DNA from 3 places in the Bradyrhizobium sp. R2.2-H genome. Region 3 is predicted to be linked to each of the others. Evidence: riboswitches for the same ligand, from Rfam matches in the RefSeq annotation. Region 3 holds a riboswitch; each other region holds the start of a gene.

Region 1 (5,619 bases), on a different contig from region 3:
GCGGACCTCGCCTTTGCATTCGAGGCCGGCCGGCGTGCGGTGGTGCGCGCCGAGGCCGGTCGGCCAGATCTCCTGATCTTCGGCGAGATGGGCATCGGCAACACCACGACCTCGGCGGCGATCGCGGCGAGCCTGCTTGGTGTGAGCGCCGGGGAGATCGCGGGCAGCGGCACCGGCGTCGATGCGGCCGGCCGCGCGCACAAGGCACGGGTGATCGATGCGGCGATCGCACGCCACGGTGTCGCCGGAGCGTCGGTCGAGCAGATCCTGTGCGCCGTCGGCGGCCTCGAGATCGCGGCGATCTCGGGCGCGATCATTGCGGCGGCGCAAGCCCGCATTCCGGTGTTGATCGACGGCTTCATCGTGTCCGTCGCGGCGCTGGCGGCGGCGCGTCTCAATCCGTCCTGCCAGCCGTTCCAGCTCGCCTCGCATCAATCGGCGGAGCAGGGGCATCGGCTGGTGCTGCGCGCGCTGAACGTTCAGCCGCCGATCAGCCTCGATCTCAGGCTCGGCGAGGGATCCGGGGCGGCCATCGCGCTGCCGCTGGTCCGCGCGGCCTGCGCGCTTCACAACGGCATGGCGACGTTCGCGCAGGCCAACGTGCCGGATCGCCCGGCCTGATGCGGCTCAAGCCACGCGCTGGTTGACGGAGACGACGCGCCAGCCCGCCGCGAGCCGGTCGATCCGGGTCAGCGACAGCGGATCGATCACGAAGCGCAAGGCGGCCTGCGGCGTCAGGTCCAATGCGATGCAGAGCGCGGCGCGGATGGTGCCGGAATGCACGACGAGCGTTGCCGATCCGGCCCCGATCCGCGACAGACCCAGCCGAACGCGGGCGACCTGATCCGCAAAACTTTCGCCGTTCGGCGGCCGTCCGTGCGCCGGATCGTGCCAGAACTGCGCGTAAGTCTCGCCACCGGTCGCGGCGAGCTCGTCATGCCGACGGCCGGTCCAGTCGCCGAAATCCTGCTCGCGGAATTCGCTGACCAATTCCGGTTCGCACCCCAGTGCGCGCGCGGTCTCGACGGTGCGCCGCGACGGGCTGGCATAGCTGGTGGCATCCGGCGGCAAGAGCTGCCGCAGAGCCGCCAAAGCTGCGTGGTCGCCGAGATCCGCCCGCGCATCCGCCGCATGGATCGTCCCCGCCACGCCCTCGACGGTCGCATGCCGTACCAGCCAGAGGAAGGTCTCGCCTTCCATGCTCATCTCCAGGGAAGTTGGTCGCTGTGGCTACACCGCCGCAACTGGCGCATTGACTCTGTCATGATGGCAATCCTAGACGATCGCGACGGTTTCCCCGAGAGGGAATGAAAAGGGAATGCGGTGCGGGGAAACTTGTCCCCAATGCCGCGGCTGCCCCCGCAACCACGACATCCTGCGCAAGAACGTCTGCGCGGCGGCCGGCGGCATGCAGCTCAACATTGCAAGACGACAGGAGTCGAAGGGCGTCGAGCTTGCCATCACCGGGCTCACGCCCGTCAGCGTGGACTCGACGCAACAGGCGCCACGATCACCGGGCATTCTGACTGCGATCAATGGAGCGTGCCGAATGGATTCGATCGCCACCGGCCGTTGTTCCGCGCTGCCCTCGGCGATGCCGCCAGGACGGAGGTCTATGTCTCGTCATCGACCGGCGAGGTGGTGCTCGACACGACGTGCAGCGAGCGCACTCGGGCTGGCATTCTCGATCGCGGGCATCGTCATCGGCTGGCGGCGTTTGCGTCAATCCAATCCTGTCTTGCCCGGCGCCCAATAGGCCTTGGTCCTCATCCGCGATGTTGCGACGCCGGCCGCTTTCAGGGCCCGGCTGATACGCTGGATCGACGAAGCCTTGCCGGTCAGGACGAAATGCGCGCTTGCGGAAAAGCGCAGCAGTTCGGCCTCGACGGCTGCGAGATGGGCATCCTCGGCGCTGCGCGCGATCAGTGTCGCGCTGGCGAGACCGATCGCCGCCAGAACGGGACCTGCTTCTGCGGCATCGGAAACTTCGAACACGTGGATTGTGCCGCCCGCCTGTCGGCTCTCCTGGAGTGCCGAAGCAAGGCCGAATGAGGTTTCATCGCCGAACACAACTAGGGGCGGTTCTCCCGCGGAAGGTTCGAGTGAGCGGCGCGGGCCGAAGAGCCAGCATATGTCGCCTTCCTGCAAGCTGCTTGCCCATCGGCTGCCAGGACCGCTGCCGTGCGCGAAAGCCAGCAATGTCGTGCGTCCGTTCTCCGCGTCCCACGACATCGGCGTGTAGGTTCGCGCGCTCAGGCCGGATCCCATCGCGACCTGGATCTTCTGACCCACGGTCCATGCAAGGCCCCTGAGTGCGTCGCCCTCGATCGCGATCGACCGAAAGCGGGGTGAGAGCACCTCGATCCCGGCGATGCGCGCAGGGCGCATGAGCCATTGCAGCAACATGCGCGTGACCCGTCCCTGCGGCGGCTTCGATGGCTCGGACATCCGGGGTTGGTCGGGCTCGTTCAAAGTGGCTCCAATCATTTCTCAGCCGCCGCCGGGACTACCTGGTCCTGATGGTCAGTTCGTTGCCGCGCCCCGGATTGAACGGCAGCGGCAGCGAGAGATAGCCATTCTGGGGATCGCGCACGTAGTCGAGATAGCCCGCGCCTTCCGCAAACGCGTTCTCGCCAATGATCACTGCGCCGCACTTCAGGTGGGGCTCGAGCAGCTTCAGGATGGGAAGATAGAGCGTAAACGCGCCGTCGAGCATCACCATGTCGATCTCGCCGCCGATGCCGGCCTTGAGGGTTTCGCGCGCATCGCCGACGCGAAATTCGACCAGGTCGTCGAGCCCTGCGGCAGCGAGGTTGGCGCGTGCACGCGCGATCTTGGCGGGCTCGAGATCGGTCCCGATCAGGCGGCCGCCGCTCATGTCGCGCAAGGCGGCGGCCATGTAGATGGCGGAAATCCCCATCGAAGAGCCGAACTCCACGATGCGGGTCGCCTTGCAGGCGCGGGCGCAGAGGTAGAGAAACCGTCCGAACTCGGGCGACACATTCAGAAAATTGTCCGCGAGCCCGCGATAGACCCCCGCGAGATCCCTGGTCTCGGATTCGATGAAGTGCCTGATGGCACCCTGCTGATCGGTTGCTTCGCCCATGGCTTGCATCAGCGGCGCATCGGCCGCCTCCGCTTCCCGATGAAGACGAAGAAGAACGTCGGCGACAAGGCCTTGGCTGAGGGAATCCATGTTTCTCGGCTCCGGATAATGCGCCCGCGGACGGGCCTTGGAGCCTGAATACGGAATCGGTCTGCCGGCCGCATTCCGCGAACGTGACAATCGATTGCGATTTCCGGTCAGTGCGCGAGGACGCGGCGCTCGGCGAGGTATCGCGCGGGCGGCTTGCCCAGGGCTTTGCGGAACATGGTGACGAAGGCGCTCGCGCCCTCATAGCCGAGATCGAGCGCCACAGCCTGCACCGACGCTCCCTGGTCGAGGCGCTGAAGCGCGATGAGGATGTGGAGTTGCTGGCGCCAGCGGCCGAAGCTCATGCCGGTCTCGCGTTGCAGGGTGCGGGTCAGGGTTCTGGGAGCAACAGCCATGCGGCGGCCCCAGTCCTCGATCGTCGCGCGGTCGGAAGGGGCGGCCATCATCGCGCTCGCGATCCTGCGCAACCTGGAATCGGCCGGCATGGGAAAACGCAGCTCTTCGACAGGCGCCAGCGAGAGCTGATCCAGCAGCACTGCCGCGATCCGCCCGTCTGGCCCGTCGACGTCGTAGAGGGCCGGCATGTGCGAGGCATGGACCAGCAGACGTTCCAGCAAAGGGGATATCGTCAGCGTGCAGCATTGCCGCGGCAGCGCCGGTGCCGCATTCGGCTCCACGAACAGGCAATAGACCTCGACATCTCCAGCGACGCTCACGCCATGCGCAACATGGCCGGGAATCCAGACCGCGCAGCGCGGCGGCACGATCCACATGTTTCGCCCGGCTTCCAGCCTGACGATGCCGCGCCGGGCCAGGACGAGTTCGTCCTTGGTATGGGCGTGCATGGCCACCTCCGTTCCCTTTGTGACCATCTCGCCGCCGAAGGCTGCGATGGCGCGCGGCACGTCCTCCGGGTTGAAATCCATGGATTCGTCGGGACGAAGGTCGCCGTCGTCGAGCCGGAAGAAGGGCATGGTGGGCGGATGACCGATTTGGATGCGATTGACTGGCTCCCGGCAATATCTGGCCCGCGGGCGAGACTTGCAATGCGCGCCGCCCCAATCTCGATCGGTTCTAACCGTGGATTTGCCTCCACGAGATAGTGCCCGGGAAGGTCAGCGATGCGCTGCGGGCGGCATCACGGATCTCTTTTCGCCGGCTGTCTTTCGGTGTAGCTCTGCGCCGGCTCGAGATGGCGGCGCCAACCCGTCGAAGACTGAAAATCATGCAGGAGGCAGCACGGATGTACCCGAAAGTTCAGATGTTCATCGCCGGCGAGTGGACCGATGGTTCGTCCGGCAAGTCGGAGGACATCCTCAATCCCGCCACCGGCCAGCCGATCGGCAAGACCCCGCATGCCTCGCGCGCCGACCTCGATCGCGCGCTGGAAGCGGCCAAGGCGGGCTTCGAGATCTGGCGCAAGACCCCGCCGTTCGACCGCTACAAGCTGATGCGCAAGGCCGCCGACATCATCCGCTCGCGCGCCGCCGAGATCGCGCCCGTGATGACGATGGAACAGGGCAAGCCGGTGGTGGAAGCGCAGGGCGAGACCATGCTGGCCGGCGACCTCATCGACTGGTTCGCGGAAGAGGCGCGCCGCGCCTATGGCCGCATCGTGCCGCCGCGGATGGGCAACGTCACCCAGCTCGTGACCAAGGAGCCGGTCGGCCCGGTCGCCGCCTTCACGCCCTGGAATTTCCCGATCAACCAGGCGGTGCGCAAGATCTCGGCGGCGCTCGCCGCCGGCTGCTCGATCATCGTCAAGGGCCCGGAAGAGACGCCTGCGAGCTGCATGGAGCTGGTGCGGGCCTATGTGGATGCGGGCATTCCGGCCGGCGTCGTGCAGCTGGTGTTCGGCGTGCCGGCGGAGGTGTCGGAATATCTCATTCCGCATCCGATCATCCGCAAGATCAGCTTCACCGGCTCGACCGCCGTCGGCAAGCATCTGGCTGCGCTCGCGGGCTTGCACATGAAGCGCGTCACCATGGAGCTGGGCGGCCATGCGCCGGCGATCGTGTTCGCGGACGCGGACCTCGACAACGCCGCAAAAATCCTGTCGGCCAACAAGTTCCGCAACGCCGGCCAGGTCTGCGTCTCGCCGACGCGCTTCCTGGTGCATGAGAGCGTCTACGAGCCCTTCGTCGACAAGTTCGTGGCGGCGGCCAAGAGCCTCAAGGTCGGCAACGGCCTCGACAAGGACACGCGCATGGGACCGCTGGCGAATCCGCGCCGCGTCGATGCCATGGAGGGCCTCGTCTCCGACGCGGTCCAGCGCGGCGCCAAGGTCAAGGCCGGCGGCAAGCGCATCGGCAATGAAGGCTTCTTCTTCGAGCCGACGGTGCTCACGGACGTGCCGCGCGATGCCCGCATCATGAACGAGGAGCCGTTCGGCCCGGTGGCGCCGATCACCTCGTTCCGCAGCTATGACGAGGTGGTGGCTGAGGCCAACCGCCTGCCTTACGGCC
Region 2 (5,619 bases), on a different contig from region 3:
ATGATCCAGCCGTGCCGCTCGCGCGCTTCCTGCCGCGCGGTCACGATGCGCGGCCCCACTTCGGCTAGCGCGCCGGACATGATGATCTGATCGGGCATGCTGAGATAGGCGCCCCACCAGATATGCAAACGATCCGGATCGAGCGACTGGAACGCCGTGCCGCCGTCGAGCATCACCACAACGGTATCGACGCCTTGCGGCCAGCCGCCGTCACGCAAGCGCCGCCCAGTCGTGACCAGGAACGGTTCGCCGATGTCGTTGAGCGGCAGCGCATGCGCCGCGCAAAGCGCCTGGATCGAGGTGATGCCGGGCACGACTTCGATCGCCGGCAACGGGTTCAGCCGGCGTGCAATGCGTAGCGAGGAGTCGTAGAGCGACGGATCGCCCCAGATCAGCAGCGCAACCTTGCCCTCACCATCGAGATGCCTCACGATCGTCTGCGACCAGGTCGCGGCAACCGCATCGTGCCAATCGTCGACGCCCTTGCGGTAATCGGCTTCACCGGCGTCGCGCACGGGAAGGTCGAATTCGGCGATGGCTGTCTTGTCACTGGTGAGCACGTCCGCGCAGATCGTTCGCCTGAGATCGGCGAGATCGGACTTTGCAGCCCCCTTGCGCGGGATCAGGACGAGATCGGCCGCGTTGATGGCAGCGATCGCGGCGCGCGTGAGCTGCCCGGGATCGCCGCAACCGATGCCTATCAGGGAGAGCGTGAGCATCGCGAGCGCGATGGGCGGCCGCAACGGCCGCCCTTTCGCTTGTCTCTCAGGCGCCGCTGTGCAGGCGCGGAGTGACGAGGCCGGGCGCGGTGACCCCGCGCAGCGACTTCGCCAGCGCCAGCACTGCGAGGTCTGCCAGCGGCTCGATCACGATGACCAGCGCGTAGGAGGCCGCGAAGGTCGCGATGTTGGCGAGGTTGCTCATGGCAAAGCCGGAGCCGTAGAGCGCCCAGAACGCCACCCAGGCGACAACACCCGCTTGATAAGTCGTCGACAGCGCCAGCGCCTGACCGTACTTCAGGTCGACATAGGCGGTGTTGCGCGAAATGATGCGCGTGGCGATGGCCTGGATCGCGAACAGCGGCACCAGCAGCGTGGTGACGTTCATGCCGTATTGCGGCAGGTCGGCGGGCTCGAACAACAGCCCCTGGAGCAGCAGGCCAAACGCGAGGCCGAAGGCGGCGGGCGCAGCACCAAAGAGCAGGAACAAGGTCGAGCCGAGGATGAAGTGCACTTCGGAGACGCCGACCGGGAAGTGCGGCAGGACCTGGAAGAAGGTGAAGACGAGGCCCGTGGTGGCGAGCGTGCGCGCGGCGAACGAGCCGACGCCCTGCGCGCGGACGGTTTCGGCCGCCAGCTTCAGCGCGACGCCGCCTGCGGCGATGCCGGTTGCGTAACTCAATACGAGCTTGGCGCCCGTGACGATTCCCGGTTCGATATGCATGGCTCAATTCCTTCCTGCCGTCACACCCGACGGCCTTGGTCTCACAACGTGCAGGGCCGGTCTCCTGGCTCGCGGTTCACTGGGTTCTCCGGCCTTCCCGAACCTTGCGGCCCAGTGGCGATTCGGAGCCCCTCACCGCTGACAGTCGCGGGGGCGGCTGGGGTTTTGGGCGCCGCAACTGGGTCCGCCCACCCCCATTCCCGATTATGCTCCGGCGCTTTGCGCCGCGTTGAGCACCATGCCTCTCCTGTGTGCGCCTTTCGCGAGCCGGGCGTCAAGAGGCGAAGGGCGACCGCCGCCGTCATGACGGATAATCCCCTGCCAGCGCGCCGAACAGGATCACGGCCGCCGTGGACGCGGCGCCGCCCCGCGCAAGCTGCTCGGCGAGCTCGGCAATGGTGGTGCGGACGAGCCGCTCGTCGGGACGGCCGAGGGATTCGGCAAACAGTGCGGGCGTGTTCGGGGCGAGGCCGTGCGCGATCAATTTTGCGGCAAGCGCCGGAAAGGTGCGCCGGCCCATATAGACCACGGTCGTGGCCTCGGGATCGGCCAGCGCCGCCCAGTTCAGGTTGGACGGCAGCTCGCCGCTGACATCGGCCCCCGTGATGAACTGCACCCGGCGGGAGGTATGCCGACGGGTCAGGGGGATGCCGGCCTGGGCGGCGGCGACGCAGGCCGATGTGACACCGGGAACGATCTCGTAGTCGATGCCGGCTTCGCGCAGCGTCTCCAGCTCCTCCTCGAGCCTGCCGAAAATGCCGGCATCGCCGGACTTGAGACGCACCACGCGCGCGCCTGTCGCGGCATAGTCGACCAGGAGACGGTTGACGTGGTGCTGCTTGGTCGAGGGCCGCCCTGCCCGCTTTCCCACCGCGACGAGATTGGCGCCGGGCCTGGCGAGATCCAGAATCGCGCCGGAGGCGAGGTCGTCATAGAGCACGACGTCGGCCTCGCTCAGCCGCGCAGCGCCCCTCACTGTGAGCAACTCGGGATCGCCGGGTCCGGCGGAAATGAACGACACGAATCCTTTCACCGGTCCTCCGCGATCAGATGAAAGAACGTACCGGTGGCGTGGCCGCGCCGCGAGCCGGTCTCGGCCATGACGGCGCCCGTCGCATCGTGCACGACCGCGAGCGGCGCATCCGGCTGCGCGAGGATCGTCGAATAGTGGAACTCGTGACCGCGCAGGCGTGCACCGGGCTGATGCCCCGGCATCGGCGCAGCCAGTTCGGCTAGACGATAGCCCAGATGCATGCGGCGTTTGGCAAAGCTGGTCTCGAGGCCAAGCAGCCCCGTCATCTCATGGCGGACGCAGTCGGCATCGGTGAGGCTTGTGCCCAGAACCATATAGCCTCCGCACTCGCCGTGCACCGGCCGTGTCTCGGCGAAGGCGCGCAGGCCGCTGCGAAAGCGCGCGTTGGCCGCGAGCTTGCCGGCGTGTAGTTCGGGATAGCCGCCTGGAAGCCAGCAGACGTCGGCGCTCGCATCAGGCGTTTCATCGGCAAGCGGCGAGAATGTCGAGATCTCGGCGCCCGCCGCGCGCCAAGCCTCCAGCATGTGCGGATAGACGAAGGAGAAAGCCGCGTCGCGGGCGAGCGCAATGCGTTGCCCGGGTGGCGCCACGTTGAGACCGTTCGCGGCGGGTTGCGGCAACCAGCGAGCCGCCGATCGCAACACTTCATCGAGATCGGCATGCTCGGCGACGAAGCGCGCGGCCTCGTCGATCAGCTTCCCGATCTCGGCCCGCTCCTCGGCCTGCACCAGGCCAAGATGCCGCTTCGGCAGGCTGATCTCGGCATGACGCGGCAGCGCGCCGAACACCGCGATGCCGGCATCAACAAGCGCACGCCGCACCAGGTCTTCATGACGCGGGCTGGCGACGCGGTTGAGCACGACGCCCGCAAGGCGCACGCCGGCGCGATAATCGCGAAGCCCTGCGGCGATCGCCGCCGCAGTCTGCGCCTGGCCCGACGGATCGATCACCAGAACCACCGGCCAGCCCAGCATCTCCGCAATGTCGGCAGTGGCACCGGTGCCGCAGACGCCGCGCGCGGCGACGCCGTCGAACAGGCCCATCGAGCCCTCGGCGAGCACGACGTCGGTGTCGGCGCCGCGGCTGACGAGATGCGCAATGGTGCCGCGATCCATCGCCCAGCTGTCGACGTTGACGGAGGCGCGGCCCGTTGCGGCGGCGTGGAACGCGGGATCGATATAGTCCGGCCCGCTCTTGAAACACTGCACGTTCAATCCGCGATTGCGCCAGGCGCGGGCGAGCGCCAGAGTCAGCGTGGTCTTGCCGACGCCGGAGGCCGGCGCGGAGATGACGAGCGCTGCGGCCATCACGATGCCTCCGGAAAACGCGGCTCGGCGCCGACCGGCCGATAGCGGCGGTCGTAGTCGGCGGCATAGAGACGGCTCTCGTCGAAATCCGCAGCACCAAGCGTCCTGCCGACCAGGATCAGCGCGGTGCGCTCCATCTCGCCGCCCACAGCTGTATCGAGCGTGCCCAGTGTCGCGCGGACGATGCGCTGGTCCGGCCAGCTCGCGCGCCAGACGATCGCGACGGGGCAGTCCACGCTATAATGCGGCATCAGCTCGGCCACGACCTTGTCGAGCAGGTGGATCGACAGATGGATCGCGAGCACCGCGCCGGTCGCGGCGAACGCGGCGAGCTTCTCGCCTTCAGGCATCGCACTGGCGCGGCCGGGCGTGCGCGTCAGCACCACCGTCTGGGCAAGTCCGGGCAGCGTCAGCTCGGCCTCCAGCGCGGCCGCAGCAGCCGAGAAGGACGGAACGCCAGGCGTGACCGAATAGGGAATGCCGAGCGCACGCAGGCGGCGGAGCTGCTCGCCCATCGCCGACCAGATCGAGAGATCGCCGGAATGCAACCGCGAGACATCCTTGCCTTCCGCATGCGCGGCGGCAATCTCCGCGATGATCTCGTCGAGCGACAGAGGCGCGGTGTCGACGATGCGTGCCCCGGGCGGGCAATGCGCCAGCACGCCCTCCGGCACCAGCGAGCCGGCATAGAGACAGACCGGAGAGGCGGCGATCAGATCGCGGCCGCGCAGCGTCAGCAAATCGGGCGCGCCCGGGCCGGCGCCGATGAAATGCACCGTCATGTGCCGTCTCCTTCGGCGATCGCCGCGGTCGCGGTGCGATCCTGCGAGACCACGCGCGTCGCGATCAGCCGCGCGCGGGGACCGGCGGCTACGAGCGCTGCGGCTTCGGCGACCGATCCCGTCCCGAACTTTTCGATTACGAGTTTTGACTGCGTCGGCGTGTCGATGCCGGCCAGCCTGTCGGCCGGAACGGCTTTGATCGGTATGCCGCATTCACGCGCGAGCTGCTTCAGCGCCTCCGCGTTCGCCTTGTCGCTGACGGTCGCAAATGCCGCAAGACCTTCGGAGCCGCCGGCTGTCGCGAGCGCCTCGCGCAGCGAGGCCAGCGTCACATCGCTCTTGAAGCCCAGACCGGCGACCTTCATCGGACCGCACTCCATTGCACCACCGGCCGCGTCGCCTCCCAGGAGCGGTAGCGACCGAGAGGGGCCGCATGCGCGATTTCAACCCGCATCAGATCGCCGCCATGGCGCTGGTGCAGCTCGCCGAGCAGCGCTTCCGTCTCCAGCGTGACCGAATGTGCGACAAACCGCGCTCCAGGCGAGAGGCGCGCCCAGATGGCATCGTACATCGCGCCATCAAGGCCGCCGCCGATGAAGACGGCATCCGGCGGCTCCAGCGCGGCAAGGGCTTCGGGCGCCTTCCCCGAAACGATGGTGATCCGGTGCGCCAATCCGAACGCGGCGGCATTGCTGCGAATGTTCGCGGCGCGATCCTCGCGCAGCTCGATGGCCGTGGCCGTCCCGCCGCACAGCCCCCACTCCACCGAGATCGAGCCCGAACCGGCGCCGACGTCCCACAGCCGTTCGCCGGGCCGCGGCGCCAGCGCCGAGAGGGCGAGCGCACGCACCGGCCGCTTGGTGATCTGGCCGTCATGGACGAAGAGATCGTCCGACAATCCCGAACTGCGGGGAATGCCGTGGCCTCCATGCGCCTGCACCGCCACCGCCACCAGATTGCCTGCAACATCCCCGGCAAAGAGATCTGCGCGATGCTGGTCGATACGTTCGCGTGGGCCGCCAAGCGCAGCGAGAGTCCACACGAGTGAGCCGCC
Region 3 (5,619 bases):
GCGGGGTGAGTGTTGCGAGGACACAACAATCGTGGCGTGGAGGACACGACTAAAGCTACTTTGATACCTCCGCCAAGGAGCCATCTGTCAACTTCAGATTTTGGGACGGACGCAGGCCGCCCATTTCTGCCGCGAGAACAACGCACCCCGGCGGCTGAGTCGGCTTAGGCATTGCTGCCTCAACGCGCACCTGAAATTGCAGACGCGCCTTCGCATTCTCGCGGCTGAATTCGCCCGAGCTTTGCTTGGTCACTCCACCCTCTCAAGCCAAGAGGGCGCAGGGAAGACCGGGTGCTGACCTCGCACCCGCGGTCCGCTGCGCGAAGATGTAGCGCAAAGAGACCGCACAGCAGCATACAGGTGGTGCCAATCACTCGGCCTTCCCTGCGCGATGGTCGGACGGCTTATGCCGCGCTCTCCCGGGAGCCGAGTTCGTTCTGGCCTCCCTCACCCTCGCGAAATTCACCGACCTCCGCGCCGGTTGACGCGACTGCCCGCATCCGCAAGAACTTGACCGTAGCAACGACGGCCAGGACCACACGGTTTTGCCGTACGCACGGCCCGCCATTTCGCCGCAGTTTTCCCGGGCCCCGTCGACGAAGCCGGAAACTTACAGACGAGACGAAGCCTGACAGCGCCGTTCGTCCGCGCGCGGCCACGAGCTCACCGGGGACTACCCTCCCTGCCCGCACCTTTCGCGCCCGACGCTGCCGCGTCCACCGCAAGCCCGACTCGCGACAATGACGACCTCACGATCGCCCCTCAAGGATGAGCCGGGATGGGCGACACATACGCTATTTCCGAATTTCGGTAAAGCGGAATATTTTCACGCTGACGGATTGACAGAGGGCGACACAGGCGACGCCACCCGGATGGCGCGGAAGCGTAGTCCGGGAGGGGCGCGCTATGGAACGATTTGTCCCGGATTCGCCGCGCTCCATCCAGGCGACGCGAGCACTGCTCAGGCCGACATCACTCCCTTGCGCCCAAACGGATCGAGCAGGCGCACGACCTCGCAGACGGCGACGAGGCCGGCGAGCCAGGCGACATTGGTCAGCCCAATGCGCGTGACGATGGCTGCGGTGAAGGCGGCCTCTCCGCCCAGGAACGGCGTGGCGGCGAGCAGCGCGAGCTCGTAGGCCGCATAGGCGGCAACGAGCGCGAGCGCCAGCATCAGCGTCGTGCGGCCCTGCGGCAGCATGCGGAGCACGGCCGACGCCACTGCGGTCGCCAGCAGCGCAGCCGCGCCAATGACGAAACCCCAGGCGATGGTGCTGCCATCGATGGGATAGTGCAGCGCGCCGAAACCGATGCTCTGGTTCACGAGCCAAGCGCCGGTGACGACGAGCAGCGCCGGACGCAGCGGCAGCATTGCAGCCGCGACCACGGCGAAGGCCGCGAACGGCGTCGCACAGGCGAACGCAAAACTTGCGAGCGCGCACGATACCGTCAGCAGCGCGAAGCCGAACATCGGAGCGAGACGCGGCGCCACCGGATGGAGGCGGAAACCGTCGCCGCCGGACGGCAGGATATTGAGAGCCATAAGTAATCTCCTTCTCTTCGAGTTTTAGTCCATTTGGGGGCCTGTGACAGCCCCATTGAAATCAAAACGTGGCGCCGGCCTTGAGCAGATAGGTCCGACCGGGTAGCGGATAGGCGCTGAAGCGACCGTCCGTGAAGGTGCTTGCGACGGCGTAGTCGTAGTAGAGCGCGTTCAGCACATTGTTGACGCTGAGCGACCAGAAGTAGCGCTCATATTGGCCGCTGAGCTTGAGGTCGATCGTGCCATTGGCGGGAATCGGCTTCTGGGTTCCGGCCTGGTCGTTGTCCATGCGGCGCTCGCTCCAGAAGCGCGCGGTGGCGTCCAGCACCAGAAAGTTCTGCCAGATGTTCCAGGTGAGGCCCGCGCTCGCGGTGTAGCGCGACACCAGCGGCACGTCGTTGCCCGCCCAGACGCCTTCGCGGAAGACGGCCCGTGTGTAGGCCATGCCGAAACGCACCAGCAGGGCGTCGTTGATGCGATAGGAAACACTGGTCTCCGAGCCGTAGCGGCGGGTCGGATCCAGATTGGTGTTGTAGAACAGGATCGGATTGAAATGGATCTCGTTGGCGAGGTCCATCAAATAGAGGCTGCTCTGCATCTGCAGTCCGCCTCCTCTGATGCGCAGCCCACCCTCGACGTCCTGCGAGGTCTGGGTCTTGAGCTGGAACGTCTGTGGGAGCGGATTGAAGAACGGGTCGAACGAAGGGCCCGACGACACCCGCTCGTCGACGTCAGGCGTACGGAAGGCGCGCGCAACCCGGCCGAACAGCGCGACGGTGTCATTGAGGCGATGCTCCGCACCGAGATGCAGCGCATATTGCGTCTCGTCGCTCCCGAGTGGAAGCGCGCCGATGTCGGCGTTGAACGGAGCCGCCGGATCGAAATTGTCACGTGCCGAGAGATTGGTGTTCTGCACCCGGGCGCCGTAGGAGATATCGGTCGCCGGCGCAACGCCTAGCGTGTGCTGGACATAGCCTGCAACCGTCCGCTGCCTGAGATCGTAATTGTGCCAGGGAGCGAGACCCTGGCCGGCGCCGCGGTTCTGCTGAAAGGTCGCATCGTAGTAGTCGACGCCGGTCAGCACTTGCGAGAGCATTCCGAAGAGCAGGCTCTTCACGCTGAGCCGCGGCGTGATCGACCATGTCGTCAGGTCGGCATCGACATAGGTCGACGTGAAGAAAGCCGGAACCGGTGCCGGGCTCGAGAAGAATGCGCTCTGCTGCTTCTTGTCGCGCACGCCGCCGTCGACGATGAGATCGACGCCGTTGACAAGGGTTTTCGTGAAGCCCGCGGTCGCGCCGAGACCCTGCTGATTGGCGTAGTTGAAGGGCGTGCTGGTCCCTCGCCGGCTGGTCGCGAGCTCGTCGACGCCGATGGAGGGATCGACGGTGCGGCCGCCCGGCAGTCGCAGCTCCTGATTGTCACCGGTGACGGTCAGGAAGGCGGTCAGGCCCGGCGTCGTGTAGTTCAGATTGCCGACGCCGTTCTCCTGGGAATAGCGATTGTTGTCGCGGTAGCCGTCCGTCCTGACGGCATTGCCGTAGAACGAGGTCGACCACGGACCGGAATTGATCGCGGCCGAGACGTTGCCGAGCCTGGTATTGAACGAGCCGAAACCGGCCTCGATGCGCGCTGTCACGGGCGGGCCACCGACGCCGTTCTTGGTGACGACGTTGATGACGCCGCCGACCGCATTGTCACCATACAGCACCGCACCGGAATTGCCGCGCGTGATCTCGATGCGCTCGATGGCATTGAGCGGGATGGTGGAGAGGTCCACCTGCGCCATATCGATGTCGTTCAGCCGCCGTCCGTTGACCAGCACCAGCGTATTGGCCGTGGCGAAGGCACCGAAGCCGCGCAGGTCGACACTGGTCTTGGCACCGATCTGGCCGCCATAGAACGTCGTGATCTGGGCGCCCGGCACTTGCGTCGCGATGATCTCGGCCAGCGTCTGCGACGGCGCATGAGCGATGTCCGTGGCCGTAATGACGGTCGTGGCCGCGCCGACGATCCCGCCATTGCCGGCGGCGGCCTCGTTGCCCGAGCCGGACGAGCCGATCCCACTCGGCGCCCCGTCCGGCGCCGCTCGGCGCCGCCCCGCCTCGCCATCGCCAATCGCCCTGGCACGCGTACGGTTCTGATCGTCGGATCTGGTCACTTCGACCGGCGGCAGTTGCTCGGCGACGGACTGCTGGGCGTGGACGATGGAGTGATCGAGCGAATACAGCGAAACGGCCGCAACGATGCCGGCGCAGCGGCGCCCGGCGGCAGTGACAATACGGGACACAATTGTAACCTCGGCATGACGTCAGTGGCACGTCACAGCGAACGAGGCTTTACGGCGGAGGATCGATGGCTCCGGCAAAGCTAATGTCTGTACTCCCCGACCGACATCTTCGCGTGTGACCACGGCTGACGGCAGGTCTCCTGGCTCGCGGGTCGTTACCTCTGCGTCGCCTTCCCAGGACCGAGATTCCCAGTGGCATAGGACGAGAGATTCACCGCTTACAGTTGCGGGGGCAGCCATGGCATTGAGACGATCCCGCCTTGGGACATCTCGCACCACGTTCCCTTTTGATCTCCATGAGGAGAACCGTCAGCGGCCAATCTACGGGGCGTCCAGGCCGGGAGTCAATCGACCGCCGGCATCTTGGCCGCAGGCGCGATCGGCCGGCTCCGCAACGAATCGAGCAATGCCCTGCGCCGCCTACGTTCGCCCCCGCGGGCGCTGGGCCTGGGCCCAGGCGACGGCGACATCCCGCGGCGGAGCGTCGAGGCGCTTGATCGGCGTCAGTTCGCCGGAGGCCGAGACGATCGCGGTCTCTTCGCGCCGGCAGCGCGTGCAGACGAAACGGACCTCATGCGGGGATGCCGACCAGCTTGAACGTTTCACGTTGGCGGCCATCGGCCAGGCATCGCAATGCGAGCACGATACCAGGAACCGGCCGGGATCGAGCATACCCATTCCATTGGACTCCGCGTCCTGCCCGCTGCTTCCAATGACTATCCTATGTGAATCGTTCCGGTGCCTCGGCACCGTCGACGCCACGTCCGCTGGAGGCCTGCGCGCTGTTCGCCGTTCCCACGAGACCTCCGGCGAGGTCGATTTCAAAGCTTGCGAATTTCATCCGATGTCCCCCTGCTCCGATCGACCCTATCAGGTCGAGACGGCGAGGACGATAGGGAGCCGGGGATCGCGCGGTTGCGACGCCTCGCAAGGCAGAAGGCAATCCGCTCAGCGAGCCCCCTTGAGGGTGCAGGATGTCGTGCAGGTGACCGTGGTGCCGCGATCGCACGATCTGCAGGCGTTGACGCACTGGTTCAGGTCGCGTGGATTGTAGCTGTGGTTTCGTATCGGACAGCTCGACGTCGTCGAGCCGGTGATGTCCCGCTCCTGGTCGCAGGCAGCCGTCATGAGCGCGAATATGATCACGGCAACGAGGCGCATGGGACCTGCCCTGTCAGGCACAGCACGATGACACTCGCGAGGTGCGCTGCATTGCAGCGAACCCCGGCCTTCCCACCACGAGCCATCGCAGATTGGCGATGCCCGCGTGCTGCGAGAATGCGCGCTAAATGTTAAGAACGGATTTCAGCCGGCCTCAGGCCGCAGCCGTGGTCGCGATCGCCTGCCGAATATCCACCGCCAGCTGGCGATACTGTTCCCCGAGCCTCAGATAGAACTCGCGCTTGGTGCCGTCGGTTGCGAGCTTGGCGATCAGCTCGCATTCGGCGGTGAGCGTCTCGAACCGTTCCAACCTGTCCTGAAGTTCTGTCATCGGCGTGTCCCCGTCAAACGCCACAAGGACAGCTAACCTAAATCCGGGAAATAGGTCACGGCGAACATCGTTATGGGGTAGCATCAATTATTCCGCGGCCGCCTATTTCTGCTCGAGCCGCCAGGCGCCGTCCCAGGCGGCATCCGGCGGATTCGCCGCGAACTGCGCGATGCGGCCGAGCATCGCGCGCGAGGGACCGTCGCCGGGGACCGCCTCGAGCGCCGCGTTGAAGGCAGCACGTGCGTCGTCGAAGCGCCGGGCACGATACGCGGCGAGACCTTCGACATAGTGCGT

Evidence for each region. Region 3 has a riboswitch for cobalamin ahead of EDE08_RS07305 (TonB-dependent receptor). Riboswitches for the same ligand answer to the same signal wherever they lie in the genome.
Region 1: it holds a riboswitch for cobalamin, as region 3 does, so the genes downstream of both, EDE08_RS39125 (PepSY domain-containing protein) here and EDE08_RS07305 (TonB-dependent receptor) in region 3, are expected to answer to the same signal.
Region 2: it holds a riboswitch for cobalamin, as region 3 does, so the genes downstream of both, EDE08_RS17785 (energy-coupling factor ABC transporter permease) here and EDE08_RS07305 (TonB-dependent receptor) in region 3, are expected to answer to the same signal.

The regions. Positions count from the first base shown of each region.
Region 1 is NZ_SMBR01000006.1:223,621-229,239, forward strand. It holds gene cobT (nicotinate-nucleotide--dimethylbenzimidazole phosphoribosyltransferase) at 1-621, shown strand, start outside; gene EDE08_RS17800 (histidine phosphatase family protein) at 628-1,200, opposite strand; cobalamin riboswitch at 1,273-1,423, shown strand; partial or broken gene EDE08_RS39125 (PepSY domain-containing protein) at 1,465-1,668, shown strand; gene EDE08_RS17810 (siderophore-interacting protein) at 1,723-2,448, opposite strand; gene EDE08_RS17815 (O-methyltransferase) at 2,507-3,196, opposite strand; gene EDE08_RS17820 (AraC family transcriptional regulator) at 3,304-4,128, opposite strand; gene EDE08_RS17825 (NAD-dependent succinate-semialdehyde dehydrogenase) at 4,398-5,619, shown strand, end outside.
Region 2 is NZ_SMBR01000006.1:217,529-223,147, reverse strand. It holds gene cobF (precorrin-6A synthase (deacetylating)) at 1-719, opposite strand, end outside; gene EDE08_RS17785 (energy-coupling factor ABC transporter permease) at 766-1,443, opposite strand; cobalamin riboswitch at 1,481-1,699, opposite strand; gene cobA (uroporphyrinogen-III C-methyltransferase) at 1,745-2,476, opposite strand; gene EDE08_RS17775 (cobyrinic acid a,c-diamide synthase CobB) at 2,473-3,783, opposite strand; gene cobM (precorrin-4 C(11)-methyltransferase) at 3,783-4,565, opposite strand; gene EDE08_RS17765 (cobalamin biosynthesis protein) at 4,562-4,930, opposite strand; gene cbiE (precorrin-6y C5,15-methyltransferase (decarboxylating) subunit CbiE) at 4,927-5,619, opposite strand, start outside.
Region 3 is NZ_SMBR01000002.1:678,190-683,808, reverse strand. It holds gene EDE08_RS07320 (hypothetical protein) at 56-253, opposite strand; gene EDE08_RS07310 (hypothetical protein) at 962-1,543, opposite strand; gene EDE08_RS07305 (TonB-dependent receptor) at 1,605-3,833, opposite strand; cobalamin riboswitch at 3,947-4,159, opposite strand; gene EDE08_RS07300 (hypothetical protein) at 4,254-4,511, opposite strand; gene EDE08_RS07295 (hypothetical protein) at 4,782-4,994, opposite strand; gene EDE08_RS38245 (hypothetical protein) at 5,149-5,325, opposite strand; gene EDE08_RS07290 (adenylate/guanylate cyclase domain-containing protein) at 5,428-5,619, opposite strand, start outside.